One region of the Enterococcus sp. AZ128 genome, then DNA from elsewhere that is predicted to be linked to it. Evidence: predicted binding sites of a transcription regulator. Region 1 holds the regulator's gene; the other holds the start of a gene.
What was found. Region 1 encodes HrcA, which represses chaperone genes, less so after heat shock. Its sites were predicted from a motif close to TTAGCACTCNNNNNNNNNGAGTGCTAA; they were not measured.
Positions count from the first base shown of each region.

Region 2: the regulator HrcA is predicted to act here: its motif matches at 4,386-4,412, upstream of clpP (ATP-dependent Clp endopeptidase proteolytic subunit ClpP).

Region 1 is NZ_JBIORZ010000001.1:1,524,989-1,533,621, forward strand. It holds gene dnaJ (molecular chaperone DnaJ) at 1-562, opposite strand, end outside; gene dnaK (molecular chaperone DnaK) at 713-2,542, opposite strand; gene grpE (nucleotide exchange factor GrpE) at 2,593-3,153, opposite strand; gene hrcA (heat-inducible transcriptional repressor HrcA) at 3,184-4,224, opposite strand; gene hemW (radical SAM family heme chaperone HemW) at 4,347-5,495, opposite strand; gene IGI38_RS07475 (LPXTG cell wall anchor domain-containing protein) at 5,668-6,150, opposite strand; gene IGI38_RS07480 (hypothetical protein) at 6,126-6,539, opposite strand; gene IGI38_RS07485 (LCP family protein) at 6,703-7,596, opposite strand; gene IGI38_RS07490 (histidine phosphatase family protein) at 7,894-8,466, opposite strand; gene cobS (adenosylcobinamide-GDP ribazoletransferase) at 8,463-8,633, opposite strand, start outside.
Region 2 is NZ_JBIORZ010000001.1:1,674,529-1,683,161, forward strand. It holds gene IGI38_RS08220 (aminotransferase class I/II-fold pyridoxal phosphate-dependent enzyme) at 1-580, opposite strand, end outside; gene hflX (GTPase HflX) at 564-1,808, opposite strand; gene miaA (tRNA (adenosine(37)-N6)-dimethylallyltransferase MiaA) at 1,897-2,838, opposite strand; gene IGI38_RS08235 (glycerophosphodiester phosphodiesterase) at 2,835-3,569, opposite strand; gene IGI38_RS08240 (hypothetical protein) at 3,636-4,151, opposite strand; gene clpP (ATP-dependent Clp endopeptidase proteolytic subunit ClpP) at 4,449-5,042, shown strand; gene IGI38_RS08250 (lactate utilization protein) at 5,100-5,741, opposite strand; gene IGI38_RS08255 (DUF3788 domain-containing protein) at 5,950-6,393, opposite strand; gene IGI38_RS08260 (DNA/RNA non-specific endonuclease) at 6,526-7,227, opposite strand; gene IGI38_RS08265 (SPFH domain-containing protein) at 7,421-8,365, opposite strand; gene IGI38_RS08270 (hypothetical protein) at 8,352-8,582, opposite strand.

The sequences.
Region 1 (8,633 bases):
GCGGTGTCTGATGTTCCACATTGATCGAACCTGAACCATGACATTTATGACAAACTTCTGGTTCTGTACCTGGCTTCGCACCGTTCCCGTTACAAGTATGACAGGTTTCCTCACGGTTGTACTTGATATCTTTTTCCACACCAAAAATGGCTTCCTCAAACTCCAAATTGATCGAGTATTGTAAATCAGCGCCTTGCCTTGGTGCTTTAGGATCCGCCTGGCGTGAACCTCCGCCGCCAAAAAAAGATTCAAAAATATCTTCAAACCCAAATCCGCCTGCTCCGCCAAAGCCACCAGCACCTCCGAAACCACCTGCTCCGCCTGCTCCAAAATTTGGATCAGTTCCTGCGTGCCCATATTGGTCGTAAGCCGCACGTTTCTGTGGATCACTCAAAATTTCATAAGCTTCAGAAATTTCCTTAAACTTTTCCTCAGCGTCAGCTTCTTTATTAATATCAGGGTGATACTGCTTGGAAAGCTTGCGGTATGCCTTTTTTATTTCATCATCCGAAGCGCCTTTTTGCACCCCAAGGACTTCGTAATAATCCCGTTTTGTAGCCATTGGCTTCCCTCCATAATTTCATAGAATCGTTAGTATTGTATCACACTCAAAATCGATACGATACTTTTCTTGGATTTTTTTCTAAAGGAATCACCAACCTTGAAAGAAAAAAGGCCAAAGCGATGACTTTGGCCTTTATCAACGAATCAATTATTTGTCGTCATCGTTAACTTCTTCAAAATCAGCATCTACGACATCATCCGCGCCGCCTTGAGCTGCGTTTGGATCAGCCTCTGCTTGTTGTTGAGCTGCTTGTTCGTAAAGTTTAACCGTTAAGTTTTGTACGATTTCGTTCAACGCATCGCGTTTCACTTTCATATCTTCAATATCATTCGCTTCAACTGCCGCTTTCAATTCGTCGCGCGCATCTTCCGCTTTCTTCACTTCATCAGCGTCAACTTTACCTTCTAATTCTTTCAATGTTTTATCAACAGAGAATAGCAAAGCATCAACGTCATTACGTAGATCCACTTCTTCTTTACGAGCTTTATCTGCATCAGCATTTGCTTCGGCATCTTTCACCATACGTTCGATTTCGTCGTCTGATAAACCAGATGAAGATTTGATCGTGATTTTTTGTTCTTTTTGTGTTCCTAAATCTTTCGCAGATACATTTACAATACCGTTTTTGTCGATATCAAATGATACTTCGATTTGAGGGATTCCCCGTGGTGCAGCAGGAATATCAGTTAATTGGAAACGACCTAACGTTTTGTTGTCAGCAGCCATTGGACGTTCACCTTGCAAGACATGGATGTCTACAGCAGGTTGGTTGTCAGCAGCTGTTGAGAATACTTGTGATTTGCTTGTTGGGATCGTCGTATTGCGGTCGATCAATTTAGTGAACACGCCGCCCATTGTTTCGATACCTAATGATAATGGAGTTACGTCTAGTAAAACAACGTCCTTCACATCACCAGTGATAACGCCACCTTGAATTGCAGCACCCATAGCTACAACTTCGTCTGGGTTTACTGATTTGTTTGGTTCTTTTCCGGTTTCTTTACGTACCGCCTCAACAACTGCAGGAATACGAGTTGAACCCCCAACCAAGATAACTTCATCAACCTCTGATTGAGATAAACCAGCATCTTTTAACGCTTGGCGTACTGGTGCTTTAGTGCGTTCTACTAAGTCGGCAGTGATTTCATCGAATTTAGCACGAGAAAGTGTCGTTTCTAAGTGCAATGGCCCCGCATCACCAGCTGTAATAAATGGCAAGCTGATTTGCGTTGAGCTGACACCAGATAAATCTTTTTTCGCTTTTTCAGCGGCATCTTTTAGACGTTGCATAGCCATTTTATCTTTAGATAAATCAATGCCGTTTTCTTTCTTGAAGTCAGCAACTAAGTAGTCAATGATCTTGTTATCAAAGTCATCCCCACCAAGACTATTGTCACCAGCAGTAGATAATACGTCAAACACGCCATCTCCTAATTCAAGGATTGAAACGTCGAAAGTACCACCACCAAGGTCAAATACTAAGATTTTTTCGTCTTTATCTGTTTTATCTAAACCATATGCCAAAGCTGCTGCAGTTGGTTCATTGACAATACGCTCAACTTCTAAACCAGCAATTTTACCAGCATCTTTTGTTGCTTGACGTTGTGAGTCATTGAAGTAAGCAGGAACTGTGATAACTGCTTTCTCAACCTTTTCACCTAAATAGTCTTCTGCAAATCCCTTAATATATTGTAATACCATCGCAGAAATTTCTTGTGGTGTATAAGATTTGCCATCTGCTTCTACTTTATAGCCAGCTTCACCCATATGACGTTTAATAGATGAAATCGTATGCGGATTTGTCACAGCTTGACGTTTTGCTACTTCACCGACTTGGATCTCACCATTTTTGAATGAAACAACTGAAGGCGTTGTACGATTTCCTTCTGGGTTAGTGATGATTTTAGCTTCTCCGCCTTCTAAGACAGCGACTGCTGAGTTTGTTGTACCTAAGTCAATACCAATAATTTTACTCATAGTTGAAAATCTCCTTTTCGTTATATGTTTAGTTTAGTAGTTTATATATTTTATTGAGCTACGATCACCATTGCTGGACGCAAAACACGATCATGTAGCTGATACCCTTTTTGTAAGACATTAACAATTGTCTCAGGTTTTACATCATTCTCGGCTGGTACTGTTTGAACTGCTTGATGAAGATTTGGATCAAAGGTTTTACCTTCAGCTTCAATTTCAGTAATCCCTTCTTCTTTTAAAGCAACAGTTAAACTTTCAAGCACCATTTCCACACCCTTTTTCAGGCCGACACCTTGATCATCTGAAACCTCAGTTGCCAGAGCTCTTTCTAGATTATCGATCGCCGGCAATAGTTTCTTGCCAAGATCTTGCGAACGATAGCGAACGAGTTGTTCTCGTTCATTCTTATTGCGATTAGACATATTTGCGATCTCAGCGCGAGCTCGCAAAAATTTATCTTCCATCTCGCTGAATTTGTTCGTTAATTCTTCAACTTCAGAGACTTCTGGGATATCAATGTCTTCCGCTTCTTTTTCAGTCGAATCATTTTCAGTTGCTTCAGCATCTTCTAACTCTTCTTCAACTTTTTGTTTCTTTTCTTTTGCCACTATACATTCTTCCTTTCTTTTTAGGAATCGTTTCTAATGATATAAATCCAAAGAACGATAATAATCGTCCAATGCACTTGTCAACTCGTATCGGAAAACTTCCAATAATCCAAAAATCTTTGAATAAGGCATTGATGTCGGTCCCAATAACGCAATTGTTCCCCGGCCATGACCTTGAATTTCATAATTTGCCTGAATCATACTCAAGTGATCAAACAAATCATTTCCCATTTCGGTTCCGATTCGAACATGAATGTTGTTATCCGACGGCAACAACAATTGTGTTAGTTCATCGGAATTTTGCATCAATGAATACATCGATTTGACATGATTAAAGTCTTGATCAGGATTAAAATTCAAAATATTCATTCGTCCACTTACAAAGACTTTATCTTCAAAAGCATCATTTAAAATAACATCAAACAAGTTGCTGATACCTTCGGTTGTTTGAAAATAACGATGTAAGATCATTGGGATTTCAGTTCTCAATTTTTGGTAGACACTCATCAACGGTTGCCCAACTAAACGGTCATTGATGATTCGAACCATTTTTTCCAAGTCTTGACTGTCTACATTTTCAGGTATGCGAAAAACTTGGCTCTCGACATTTCCCTTATCTGTAACAATAATCGCCAAGATTTGCCGGTCATTTAGTGGTACGATTCGAAAACCGGTCAATGTCCGATCTTTCATTTCAGGACCTAGTGAAAACGCCGTATAGCTAGTAACTTGTGAAAGTATTTTTGCCGATTGTTGAATGATATCATCTATTTCATGGATATCCTTCTTTAACGACCTGCGGATCTGATCTACTTCTTGATTACTCACCTTTGATGGCGTCAACAGATAATCCACATAATATCGATAGCCTAAAGCCGACGGAATTCTTCCAGATGAAGAATGAGTTTTCTCTAATAGCCCCGACTCTTCTAAAGCTTTCATATCATTGCGGATAGTCGCAGAACTTGCTTTTACGCCTTCTTCCATTAAACTTTTTGAACCAACCGGTTGCCCCGTATTGGTAAAGTCTTGGATGATCAAGCTGAGAATCAGTTTTTGCCTCTCTGTTAACATTCTTCTCATCCTTTAGTTAGCACTCTTTCTTTTTAAGTGCTAACTCGATTATTAATATACCAACAACTTCTATATAAGTCAAGGGAAAATTATAAAAAATTAGCACTCTCGGTTAGAGAGTGCTAATTGCCATTGCTTAATAAAAATTCTTCAAAAACATCATTCCCTCGAAACAAACCCTCCTCAGTCAAATAAACCCTTGAATTTGTTTCTGTTATCAACTTTTGCAATTTCAATTTTTCTATCACATCACCATACACATCCGTCAAACTTAGACCAAAACGACTTTCGAAAATGGCTTTATCAACACCTAAAATTTTTCTTAAGCCTAGAAACATCTCCTCTTCGATCTGTGCTTGTTGAGTTAAAACCTCTTCCTCCAATACAGGAAGCTGATCATTTTTCAGTGACTTTAAGTAATGTTGGATTGGTCCACGATTTTTATAGCGTCGGTTTCCAAGATACCCGCTAGCTCCTGCTCCAAGACCAAAGTAATTTTGATTATTCCAGTAAACTAGATTGTGCTGGCTTTCAAAACCAGGTTTTGCAAAATTACTGATTTCGTATTGCTTTCGTCCCGCTTGTTCCATTGCTTCAATTGTTTCTGCGTACATCTGGGCTTCCAGATCTTGTTCTGGAAGATGCATTTTTCCTCTTCTAACCCAATTCATAAACATCGTTTGATTTTCTAAAATCAATGAATACAACGCGTAATGGGGCAAATCTAATGCTAAAGCTCGCGTCACAGTATCCCGAAAGCTTTCCAAGCTCTGACCAGGCAGCGCATAAATCAAATCAATTGTCACGTTGCGAAAATCTTTTTCTTCTAATAATCGAATCGTGTCATATACATCCTGTGCGGTATGCTTGCGTCCAATCTTTTTTAGCAATCGGTCATCAAATGTTTGAACACCCATTGAAAGGCGATTGACCCCGAAGTTTTTCATTACTTCTAATTTATCCGCAGTTAAATCGCCAGGATTCGCCTCAACTGTAAATTCCCCATCACTATAAGGAAGAATTTCTCGCAACCCGCTTAATAAACGATCTAACTGAGTAGCATTCAACGACGTAGGTGTACCACCTCCGACATAGAGTGTTTCCATTTTCTCGACTGGGTTTTGTCTTAAAGCTAAGCGTGCCTCTTTCAACAACGCTTCGATATATTCATCAACAGGCTGTCCTTCAAGAAAGACTTTGTTGAAGTCGCAGTAGTAACAAATATGTTCACAAAACGGGATGTGAATGTAGGCTGAAGTAGATTTTGTCATCTCGTTCCTCTTTCTAAGTAGTAGTAACAGACGTATTCTATCATACATCTCTTTGTTAGAAACAAACACTTGCTTTTATCCAGCATTCCTAATGTAATAATTAAACAAAAAAAAGACTAGATGATCCTGCGTAATTTATTTCAGGTCATCAAGTCTTGATTTTTTATTTTATTTACAGATTTTTTCGCGTGTAGAAAAAAATGATACTTCCAATAATTCCAAAGCCGATTAATGAAAGAAAATTATTGGCCTGATCATTTGTTTTAGGGTATTCCGTTGCCTGTGGTATTGTCTTTTTTTGTTGAGAGTCAGCAGCATTTTCTGTTGGTACAGACATTTTGACGGGCGTTTGTTCAACCTTTGTTCCGTTCGCCGAAAGGTCGTCACCGGCTGAATCAAGAACTGCCTTAATTCGATTGATGCTGCCTTCGATATCGCCCGTGCGATTTTCAACAGCTGAAACAGCTGCTTGTGTGTTTTCTGTTCCTTCAGCTAGTTGACCACTTAATGCCTGTGCATTGCTTTTAGCCTTTGAAACACTTTGATCAATTGTTGTACGATCGGCATGCAATTGTTCCTGCAATTTTTCAACCTCTGCGATCCTTCGATTAAAATCAGCTCGTGCTTGATCTAATTTTTTTGGGTCAGTAACCATTGATTTTCAACTTTGTCGTAATCCTCTTGAATACGACCATTTACCTCATTAAAATGATTTTGAAAATTGTTGTGGGACTGATCTAGTTGCCCTTTAATCGTTGTGAAATCATTATGAATAGCCTCATGGTGTTTCTGAGAACGCTTTTGGACCTTAGCAACATCTTGGACGATCTGTTTTTGATGCACTTCAAATTGTTGCTGCGCCAATTTCAAAACAGTCTCTATTTCTGCCTGTCTGTTTGCTGAATCGTCAGAAGCAGCTGGACTATTGATCGTTTCCGACAACGCGGATTTTGGACTATCTGCACTTGCAAAGGCTTCTGTGTTAAACCCAAACAAGCTTGTAGCGAATCCACTACATAATACAAATAAAGCTAGTTTCTCCATTATTTATTTCATCCCCTCGACAAGGATTATAGCTAATACCATGCAAATCTGTTAATAAACAAATTGACCGATTTGTCTAAAAATTTGATGCCCGTTCCTTTTCGACAAAATACAAAAAGCCAGCGAGTATCCGTTGGCTTAAAAAATTTCAGGTTTTATTCGACTATTCTGTTAAAAACGTTTGAATTGCTTTTGCATTTGCTGCGGTATCTAACGCTAAAACACTGCCACTTGGCGTATCATTGTTGAATTCCCACGTTTTATCGATCGGTACAGCAAGTGATTCAATTTTTTCCGTATCACCTAAAGCAAAATCTTTTCCTACTCTCAAAATTGTACTTTCAGATAGATTTGTATCGACATATCCCAATAGCTTTCCAGTTGTTTTTGGCAATTTACTTAATGAAGTAACGGTGGTGACTTGTTGTGAGATGGCCGAGAGCACTTGTTGCTGTCGGCGGATTCGCCCAAAATCTCCTTCCTCGTCTTCACGGAATCGAGAATACTGTAACAAGGTATTTCCGTCCATTTTCTGTTTGCCCGCTTTAATAAATACTTGATCCAAATCTAGATTCTTCTCCGCATCAATGGTCACACCCTTGGGAAACAGGCTATCAGTAGCTTCTTTAAAATGATCGAAATTTATCGTGACATAATATTCAATTGGAAGATTAAAGTTCTCTTTAAGCGTTTTACGCACCAGTTCAATTCCGCCGTACGAATACGCCGCATTGATCTTGTCCTTCCCATGACCAGGAATGTCAACATAGCTATCGCGCATAATTGAGATTAACTTTGGTTGTTTTCTTTTTTGATCGTAATGAGCAATCATCAGAGAGTCTGATCGACCACGATCTTCTCCCCGAGAATCAGTCCCAATAATCAAAATGTTCAAATCATTCTGATCGGGAGCTTCTTCTCCGTTGAAAGGAATCGTTTGCTTCGACTGAACATTTTTTGTCGATTCATAGCCTTGTAAAAATGAAAAAATTAGGTAACATTCAAAAACTAACAGTATCCCTAAAATAATTAAGATCACGCGCTTAAAAGCATTCATTCGAAATCCTCACTTTAAAATAGAAAGGCAAGCACTTAAATTATCGAGCCTGCCGATTGATCAAAAAACCTAAAGTCCTCTAAACTACCCATCCAGTTTATACCAAAACTATTCATCTCCATCATTTGCATAAACTTTTTACGATTTTTTTATAAACTCTTTTTATTCCTAATATTAATGATTAGAATATTAAAAAAAACAAAAAAACCGTTAAATGCTACACGGTTAATCGTTACGTCTTTATTTGAGACATTTTGCAGTTAACAAAATTCATTAGTCGATATATAAGAATAACAGCTACTTATTCCACTCAATTACCTTCGTAATCAAGTCCCCAACCTCCACCAGCGTATAGTTCCCTTGCTCTAGGGCGATTTCCCAGAATTCGTATTCTGGAAACCAGTTTTTCAAAATGACTCTCAGCACACCAAGATGTCCTACAATTACAAAGTCTTGCTTTTTTTGAAGCATCTTTTCCAAGCATCCTAAAACACGTTGCTGGAAATCTGAAAAATTTTCCGCATTTGTCGGTGTCATCTCAAAAGGAGACGATAACCACTTTTGCCATTCCTCTGGAAATTTTTCATTAATTTGATTCGCATCCAACCCTTCCCACAAACCAAAATCTTTTTCATCGAACTCTTTCAAGGTAATTTTCTTTTGGCTTGGAAAGATCAATTCTGCTGTTTCGATTGTTCGTTTCAAACTGCTTGTATAGATTGGTACCTCAAGACTCATTCCCGCCAATTTTTCATTCAGCAAATACGCCTGTTGAATCCCAGCTTCGTTCAACGGTACATCTGTCTTTCCATAAAATAAATGTTTTCGATTGTATTCTGTTTCTCCATGTCGAATCAAAACGATCTTCATAAAAAACCTCGCATTAGAATTAGAGTCAATAGAAACACCATTTGAGAGATTGGAGAGCAAGCACCTAAGGTATCACCATTAAACCCACCAACCTTAGTCATGACCAATTTACGATAAAGCCAAGCAACCAAAATATTGGCGATATAACATGCAATTCCTACCCTGCC
Region 2 (8,633 bases), 150 kb from region 1:
AATTACACATTTCTTTGATTTTTTCAATCGTAAATGAAGGTCTTGAAGCATACCCTCGCGAACGTTGGATTGCAACAACTTTTGTTTTATTAGTAAGCTTTTCTTTGACTCCATCAAAGTCAACACTGCCATCCTCTAAAAGACCTACTTCGTCATATCCAATACCATACTCTTTGAAAGAACCGATTCCGTTTCCTTGTACACCAATCACTTCTAACAATGTGTCGTAAGGTGTCCCTGTGATATAAAGCAAATCATCCCCTGGACGCAACACGCCGAATAAGGATGTAGCGATTGCGTGAGTTCCTGATACAATTTGCGGACGAACAAGAGCGGACTCTGTACCAAAAGTTTGGGCATAAATAGCCTCTAAGACATCCCGACCTTGATCGTCGTTCCCATAACCTGTTGATGGGAGGAAGTGACTTTCCGAAACGTGATTCTCACGAAAAGCAGTTAATACCTTGGCCTGATTTGATAAAGCAATTTCTCGAACTTCCTGCAGTCGTTCAGCAATTTTCTGATCGACTTTGTCAATTCTCCCAACCAGCTCAGGTGCCAGCTTAGTTGTCCAACTCATCTTCCATTCTCCTAATCCATAGAGATTTCTTTTTAGCAAATCCCCGCACGATATATTGTTCCTTCTCTTCATCGAAGGTTTCACTTAAGACAAGGGTTTCTCGTTTCATTTCACTCAACGCTTGCCCTTCATCAGCATTCAGGAGCAACATATATGGCTCCAATAGATCCATGATTTCTCGCTTAATAGCATCCGCTAGTAATTCTTTCCCCTTATTCGTCTTTGCAGAGATCAAAACACTAGGAAATAGCGTTGGAGCAAAGGTGAATTCATCGATCCGATCGGCTTTATTATAGATAGTAAGCATTGGTATGTCGTCCATTTCAAGCTCCTTTAACAAATCGATTACAGTCTTTTCTTGTTGCTGGCGATCTTCAGCACTTGCATCTACGATATGCAACAAAAGGTCCATGCCCTTGCTTTCTTCTAGGGTCGATTGAAAAGCATCTACTAATTGCGTCGGTAAATCTTGAATAAAACCAACGGTGTCAGTAATAGTCGTCTCCATCCCCTGCGGCAAGTGCCAACGTTTCGTCAAGGGATCCAATGTAGCAAATAATTGATCCTCAGAATATGTATCAGCATTTGTTAGCAAATTAAGAATCGTTGACTTTCCTGCGTTCGTATATCCAATCAGCCCCATTTGAAAAATACTAGACTGCTGTCGTTTTTGGCGGCTTCGTTCACGATGCGCCTTGACTTCCTTTAATTCTTTTTTGATTGCAGAGATACGACGCCGAATGTGGCGACGATCTGTTTCCAACTTGGTTTCACCGGGACCTCGAGTTCCAATACCACCGCCAAGTCGAGATAAACTCTGTCCTTGTCCTACTAAACGCGGTAATAAATAATCTAATTGTGCAAGTTCAACCTGCAACTTCCCTTCCTTTGAGCGGGCACGTTGTGCAAAGATGTCTAAAATCAACTGAATCCGATCAATCACCGGCACACCCACTTGAGTTTCAATCGTTTGGCTTTGTCGGGGAGATAAGGCATGATTGAAGATCACAAGTTCCGCTTCATGTGCATCAACCAACTGAGCAAGCTCCTCGATTTTCCCTTTACCGATAATCGTTTGTCGATCAACCTTAGGGCGCTTTTGTGTTAATGAAAAAACTATCTCGCCATGAGCCGTCTTGGTTAGTCCGGCCAACTCATGCATTGATTCTAAATAGTTAAACTTACTCTCGTCTGTTTCGACGCCGACTAAAATGACTCTTTCTGACAATCCGTTTCCTCCTAATTTGTATTACTATCGTTTTTCTTTTACATTGAAACCTGATAAATTCATTTAATATAGTTATAAAACAGCAATTCTATTCTTTTGTTCCATCTTCATCAACTTCATTAACCAGCCATTTTGTAATTGCTGATTCAATCTCAATAATCGCATCAGGTTGTTGAACTAAATCATACCAATGAACTGACATGCGGTTACGAAACCAAGTCAATTGGCGTTTAGCATAACGTCGCGAGTGCAGCTTTACTTCATCAAGCGCTTCATCCAGTGAAGAAATACCAGTGAAATAAGGAAACAATTCTTTATATCCAATTCCTTGAGCTGCTTGAACATCAGGTGTTTCCGAAAGCCTCTTCGCTTCTTCTAAGAGCCCCTCCGTGACCATTAAGTCAACTCGTTGATTGATTCGCTGGTACAAATAAGCTCGATCTGTATTGAGACCAATCAAAAAACTATCATAAATTTTCTGTGGCTGTTCTTTGGGTTCTAGTATCGAATGACCAGTTACTTCAAAAACTTCCAAGGCTCGAATCATCTTTTTACGATTGTTAAAATGTATTTTTTCTGCAGCCAACGGATCAACTGTTTGTAATTGTTCCCACAGTACTCGATTACCATTTTTTTCTGCAAAACTCTCATATTTTCCCCGTAGTGAATCATCTTCTGGTTCGCCCTCACTGCCAAGTTTATAATCCCACAATAAAGATTGGATATATAACCCGGTTCCTCCGACGACGATCGGCAGTTTTCCTCGTTGACTAATTTCTTCAATCGCCTGTCTGCCCGCCTTCTGAAAATCAGCCGCAGAATATTTTTCATCAATATCCCGCACGTCAATCAAATGATGAGGAATTCCATCCATCTCAGCAAGTGTCACCTTAGCCGTTCCGATATCTAACCCTCGGTATACCTGCATGGAATCGCCACTAATAATTTCTCCATTGAAACGTTTAGCCAGTTCAATGCTTAAGCTGGTTTTGCCAACAGCCGTCGGTCCAACAATTGCAATTACTTTCATTGTTTGAACCTGCTTCTCGTACGGAGTGCTTTTTCCGGAAAGTCCGTAATGATACCCGCTAGATTATTCTCGTAGCAAGTCATCATAGTTTCATAAAGATTCGGTGTCCATGGGCGAATTGATTTTTCAAATTTTTCAACGACCTCGGGATGTTGTTTAACCCAATCACAGCTTGGATGAAGTCCTTCAATAAAATCAGTATCTAATACAATTTGATATTTTTCTAAATCATTTTTTTGAATTAGATCATATTGTGCGTTCGGTTCATACTCATGCATGATCCGCAATGAATCCACATTAAAGCTCGTGTACCAATAAGTAAAGGGCCAAGTCTTGCTTGTCATGACTTCAGAAATTTTCTCCTCAATTCCAGGATAATGAAACTTATTTGTTTTGATCTCAATACATAAAAAGCCGCGGAAACGCATCTGCAGCAATAAATTCAAAACTTCTTGCAATGTGGATATTTTAGTTGCTTGGTATTTCTCATCAAACCAACTTCCTGCATCCAATTTCTTAATTTCTTCCAATGTTAACTCTCTAATCAGACCCTTGCCATCAGTTGTTCGATCGACACTTTCGTCATGGATGACAACCAAATGCTGGTCAGCAGTTAGATGAACATCCAATTCGATTCCATCCGCACCAGTCCGTACCGCTTCCATGAACGCTGGCAATGTATTCTCTGGATGAGTCCCTGCACTCCCGCGATGAGCAATAATTACTGTCATCTAATATCACCTCGTTCGTAATTACCTAAAATAATTCAAATCTGTTCACAATTTTACAGCAACATGTTACTGTACCTTGAAATAGCGTAAAGGTTGCTTTGTTGATCGAGATAGCTGCTGTTTTTTTTCGTCTAAAATTTCCAGAAGCTGTTCAGAAAAAGTCTCCATAACGATCCGCCCGCCTTTGTAAGTATATCCACCGATTTTAACCGTTTCTTCGGGAGATAAAATAACTTTGCGATGAGAAATATTTTTGAAAAATTCTTCAATCAAATAATTTGGTAAATAAAAATTATTCTGAGCGGCAAAAGAATTCAAGTAAATGAAATCATCGATCGTAATGTAACAGTCATCAAATGAATTAAACGTTACATAGTCTTGCATTAAAACATTCCGTTTGGATAAAATTTCATTAACCTTTTTATTTAAGAGATTAATTGTTTCAATTTCTTTAACCTGGTGCTCTAACTCTCTTTCACGCTGATGGCGTAGGTCGATATACTTAAAAACAAAATAGACTGCAATTCCCGTTAATCCTGCTCCAATCAATACGCCGATTAGTCCAATAAATGCGATTTCCACGTTTTTCCCTCCTGCTTTCATACTTTTAAAATTAATTCTTACAAAAAAATCAACTGATTTTCAACACGCTCATCATCCCACTGGCATTTTACATAATGTGGCAATCTGACATCCTGTTATCATCGTCATTAATAGTACCATATTTTTCTGTTTCTAGGATAGTTTGACCCGTTTAAAAGAACGATGCCTTCTATTTGACCAAAACTGACCAACGTTGTATACTTTCTTTAAGTTTTAGCAATCTAACCTTGTTTGTGCTAAAATAATTTACGAACAATATTTTAAGGAGGATTCACTATGAATTTAGTCCCTACAGTCATTGAACAATCATCTCGTGGCGAACGCGCTTACGACATTTATTCTCGTTTATTGAAAGACCGCATCATCATGTTAAGCGGCGAAGTAAACGATGATATGGCGAATACCATCATCGCCCAGTTGCTTTTCTTGGATGCCCAGGATTCTGAAAAAGATATCTACCTTTACATCAACTCGCCAGGTGGCAGTGTTTCTGCCGGCTTAGCAATTTTTGACACGATGAATTTTGTTAAAGCTGACGTACAAACGATTGTACTTGGTATGGCAGCCTCAATGGGTAGCTTCCTATTAACAGCCGGCACTAAAGGCAAACGTTTTGCATTGCCGAATGCCGAGATTATGATTCATCAACCATTGGGCGGAGCTCAGGGTCAGGCAACAGAAATCGAGATTGCTGCACGTCATATCTTGAAAACACGCGAACGTTTGAATAATATTTTGGCTGAGCGCACAGGTCAACCAATCGAAGTGATCGAACGCGATACAGATCGTGACAACTTCATGTCTGCTGAAGAAGCAAAAGCTTACGGCTTGATTGATGAAGTTATGGAAAACAGCAGCGCTTTAAATTAATAGCAGCTAAAAAACCGAGGATTTCCCTCGGTTTTTTGTTTACTTTTTCTACTAATACTATAGGCCAACTTCTTCAATGATTAAAAAAATGACGATACGATCTTTTACCATTGATCGTCGTGTAATTGCGATTGTATTACAGATACATTCCGTTTGTAGACAATCTCCGCAAAGACCTTTCTTAATACAAGGTGTCTTTTGCAATCCCAAGCGATGGGCATTTAACGGGGCTGTGTTTTTTCGTACCATCTCCACAGTCATATCCAAACTGCCATAAACTTTTTGCATACTGACAAAGGCTAACACTTTGTCAGGCCCATATGTTATAGCAGCAACGCGATTTCCTACACTGTCAACATTCACTAGTTCTCCATCTTCCGTAACACCATTTATACTGGTCAAAAAATAATCGGCTGTCAACGCCTGTTTCATTACTTGATGTCGTTCTTCCGGCGAACTCGTTTTTTCGCGGTCGATCATCGGTTGACCGCGATTGTAAAGGGCTTCAATGATACCTGACTGCTCTACTGTAATCGACCCACCAAAAGCTACTGATTTCTTTGAAGCGATGATTTGCAAAGCTTGTTCTTTTGCTTCAACCAAGTTTTGGCAAATAATTGATTGAAAGTTACGGCGCTCTAATTTTTTACTCAAACTCAATGCCGTTGCCCTGTATCTTGCTCTCTGATACTCTTCCATTTGCTAACTCCTATTCATGCTTTTTACTCTCAAGTCTTCCTGCATAACGATTAAATAATAGTCATAAAAAATTGTATAGATGATATAAATTTTTATTTGGTATTTTAGATTTCCTACTCTATTTTCAATCATTTAAAGTCTATAAGCAATATCAAGTTTAAAATAGCTCAAAAAAACACCTAAGAAAATAGCTTAGGCGGTTAGAAATTTATTTTTTAGTTGATTCTGCTCTGCATGCAGCAAGCTCTTTGATATCTTGCAATATTTTTTCATCGGTTACCTCAAAAGAAATTGATTTCCCTAGTTTACTGCTCTTAGCTTGCTGATACTTATTCTTAGTGTATTCACAACAAAGTTCTACCAATGCATCTGCTTTATCCAACTCTTTCACACTGAAAGAAATCATTGCCACAAAGTAACCTTGTTTTGGATAAACGGTACATAGGGCTTTTCCACTCTTTTTAAACTTAATGTTCCATCCCTTCCAATAACCATCGCCCATTGAGCAACCACTATAAACATGTTTTGGTTTTACATTATACGTTTGTCTTAAATGATCAGACAGTTCAATCCATAAGGGATTTGAAATAAAATCTGTAATTTGTTTTTCTGACGGTTCCCGATCAGCGTTAAACAGCTCGCTCCATTGCATAATAACACCAGCCTTCTTTATATTAGTTCGTGGACATTATTAATTTTACCTAACCAAATAGCTACGTTCTTGTCCCACAGTGCTCTTTTTATAAAAAAATCAGCCAAGACAAACTCGGCTGATTTTCTTCTATTATTTTTGTGAGTACCCGTTCTGATAATCAATCTTAATACCTTCTTGAACGTTATATATAAAGAGATTAATCGAGATTTGATTATCCTCAATACTTTGCGCCTCCATTTGAACTCCACGAGCGACTAATTCGTCTCCCTTGAAGTACGGTGTCACGCGATAACGTACGTGGTGATTGGTTTCGCGGATATAGTTTCCAATTTCAATCTCATGGTCATTCATTCCTGGATCATTCATTGAAGCTGTACCAGTCATCAAGTTTTTCAAATTATTGTTCTCTCCGGAAAATTGATAAGCAATCAGATGTGCTCGGTTATACAACGGCTTATCATTATAAAATTTCTGATGCCAGCCAGTCGGTTTTACATATAACCGTTCTCGCTTTTGATGGGGCATCAGATTTTTCCCTAACATCCCGTCTGCAACGCCGACACGATTCAGTTGATCCAAATTGGAAAAGCGTGTCCATGTCCCTTTTTCCAACGAAAGATCCTCTTTAGAAAAATTAGGTTTATTCTGGTTCAATTGAATCGTTTGATGCTTTCCGTCATAATCAGGAAGTTCTGAAATTTGATTAACTGTTACTTCTTTTACTGCCTCGTTCGCTTCATTGTTAGAGGTTACTTGTGAATAAATGCCATAAATCCCTGCTAACACTACAACTATTGCCGAAATAATTTTCGAGGTCTGTTTTTTTACTATGATAGTATTTCAACTCCTAAATCCAATTACAGAATTTATTTTTTCTAGAAAGAAGAATAAATTCGATTTCCAGTAAATACCATCTTACTATACTCTATCAGATTCTTTTTTCCTAAAAATCTATTTGACAGATTAGCAAACAATTTTCAAAAATTGCGGCTGTTTTTCTTTATTTCTATAATGATAAATGTATTTACTTCGTTTGCTGCCAGATTTCCTTGATTGCCGGCACATTTCCGAGTTCTGTCAGATTACTTGGCATAATCACGGTATTCCCATTGTTTTCAACGACATGTTTGAACGCTTCAATTCCCAGATATGCAATCATTTCATCTGTTAAATTACTTTCAGCAATTGCTTTATTAATTTCTTTGATCCGGGCAGTCTCAGCTTCAGTAATTTTTGCAATTCGATCTGCTTCTGCTGCCGCATCAATCCGTGTCCGATCCGCTCGTGCATCGGCATCGATTTTTGTTTGTCTTGCCCGTGCTTCTGCATCAATCTGCATTTCAGATGATTTCGCTTCCGATTCTAAAATCACAGATTGCTTCTTACCTTCAGAGATCGTAATCAATGATTCTTTGTCTCGACTTGCTGTGATTAATTTATTCATGGAGTTCACAATTTCATCTGAAACTGATATCTCACCGATATTAATTCGGTCAATCGAGAGACCGTAACCCGCAGTAATATCTTTCACACTTTCATAAAGATTTACATTAATCTCTTCGGTACCGTTCAACACCTCATTCAACTCCATCTTACCGATAATTCCCCGTAAGTTCGATTGACAATCTTGGATCATTGAGGTAACTGAATCTTCATTATCATATACAAATGCTCTTGCATCCGTCACATGATATTTGATTGCTTCATCGATCTCAACAATTACATTATCCCGAGTAATAACACTTTGAGGTTCGATTTGGATCGGAGTTTGTTTTAACGAAACACGTCGACGAACCACATACAAAATTGGAATCAAAAAATGCAATCCAGGATCTAATGTTTTAACATATTTACCAAAACTTTCAACAACCTTGACTTCTCCTTGTTGTACGATCACGACTAATTGACTGATGATAAACAAAAGCACAATAACTACAATCGCAAGTAAGATGATATTAAAAATTAACAATATAATTCACATCGCTTTCTTCTAAATTATTATTAATGATGACGAATAACTCTCGGCTAGTAAAATCAATGACCTCTAGCATATCTTCCGACTCAGGCGGCCCATTGATCACTTTATAATCATACCAACTTCCCAAGATTCGAACGATTCCAGTAATACTAGAACCTTTACTGCGAAAACATTTCCCCATCGTTTTCTGCATTTGATAATCCAACACAATCTCCCTCCCTTTTTATAAGTATACCAAAATTTTCAGAAACAAATTTAT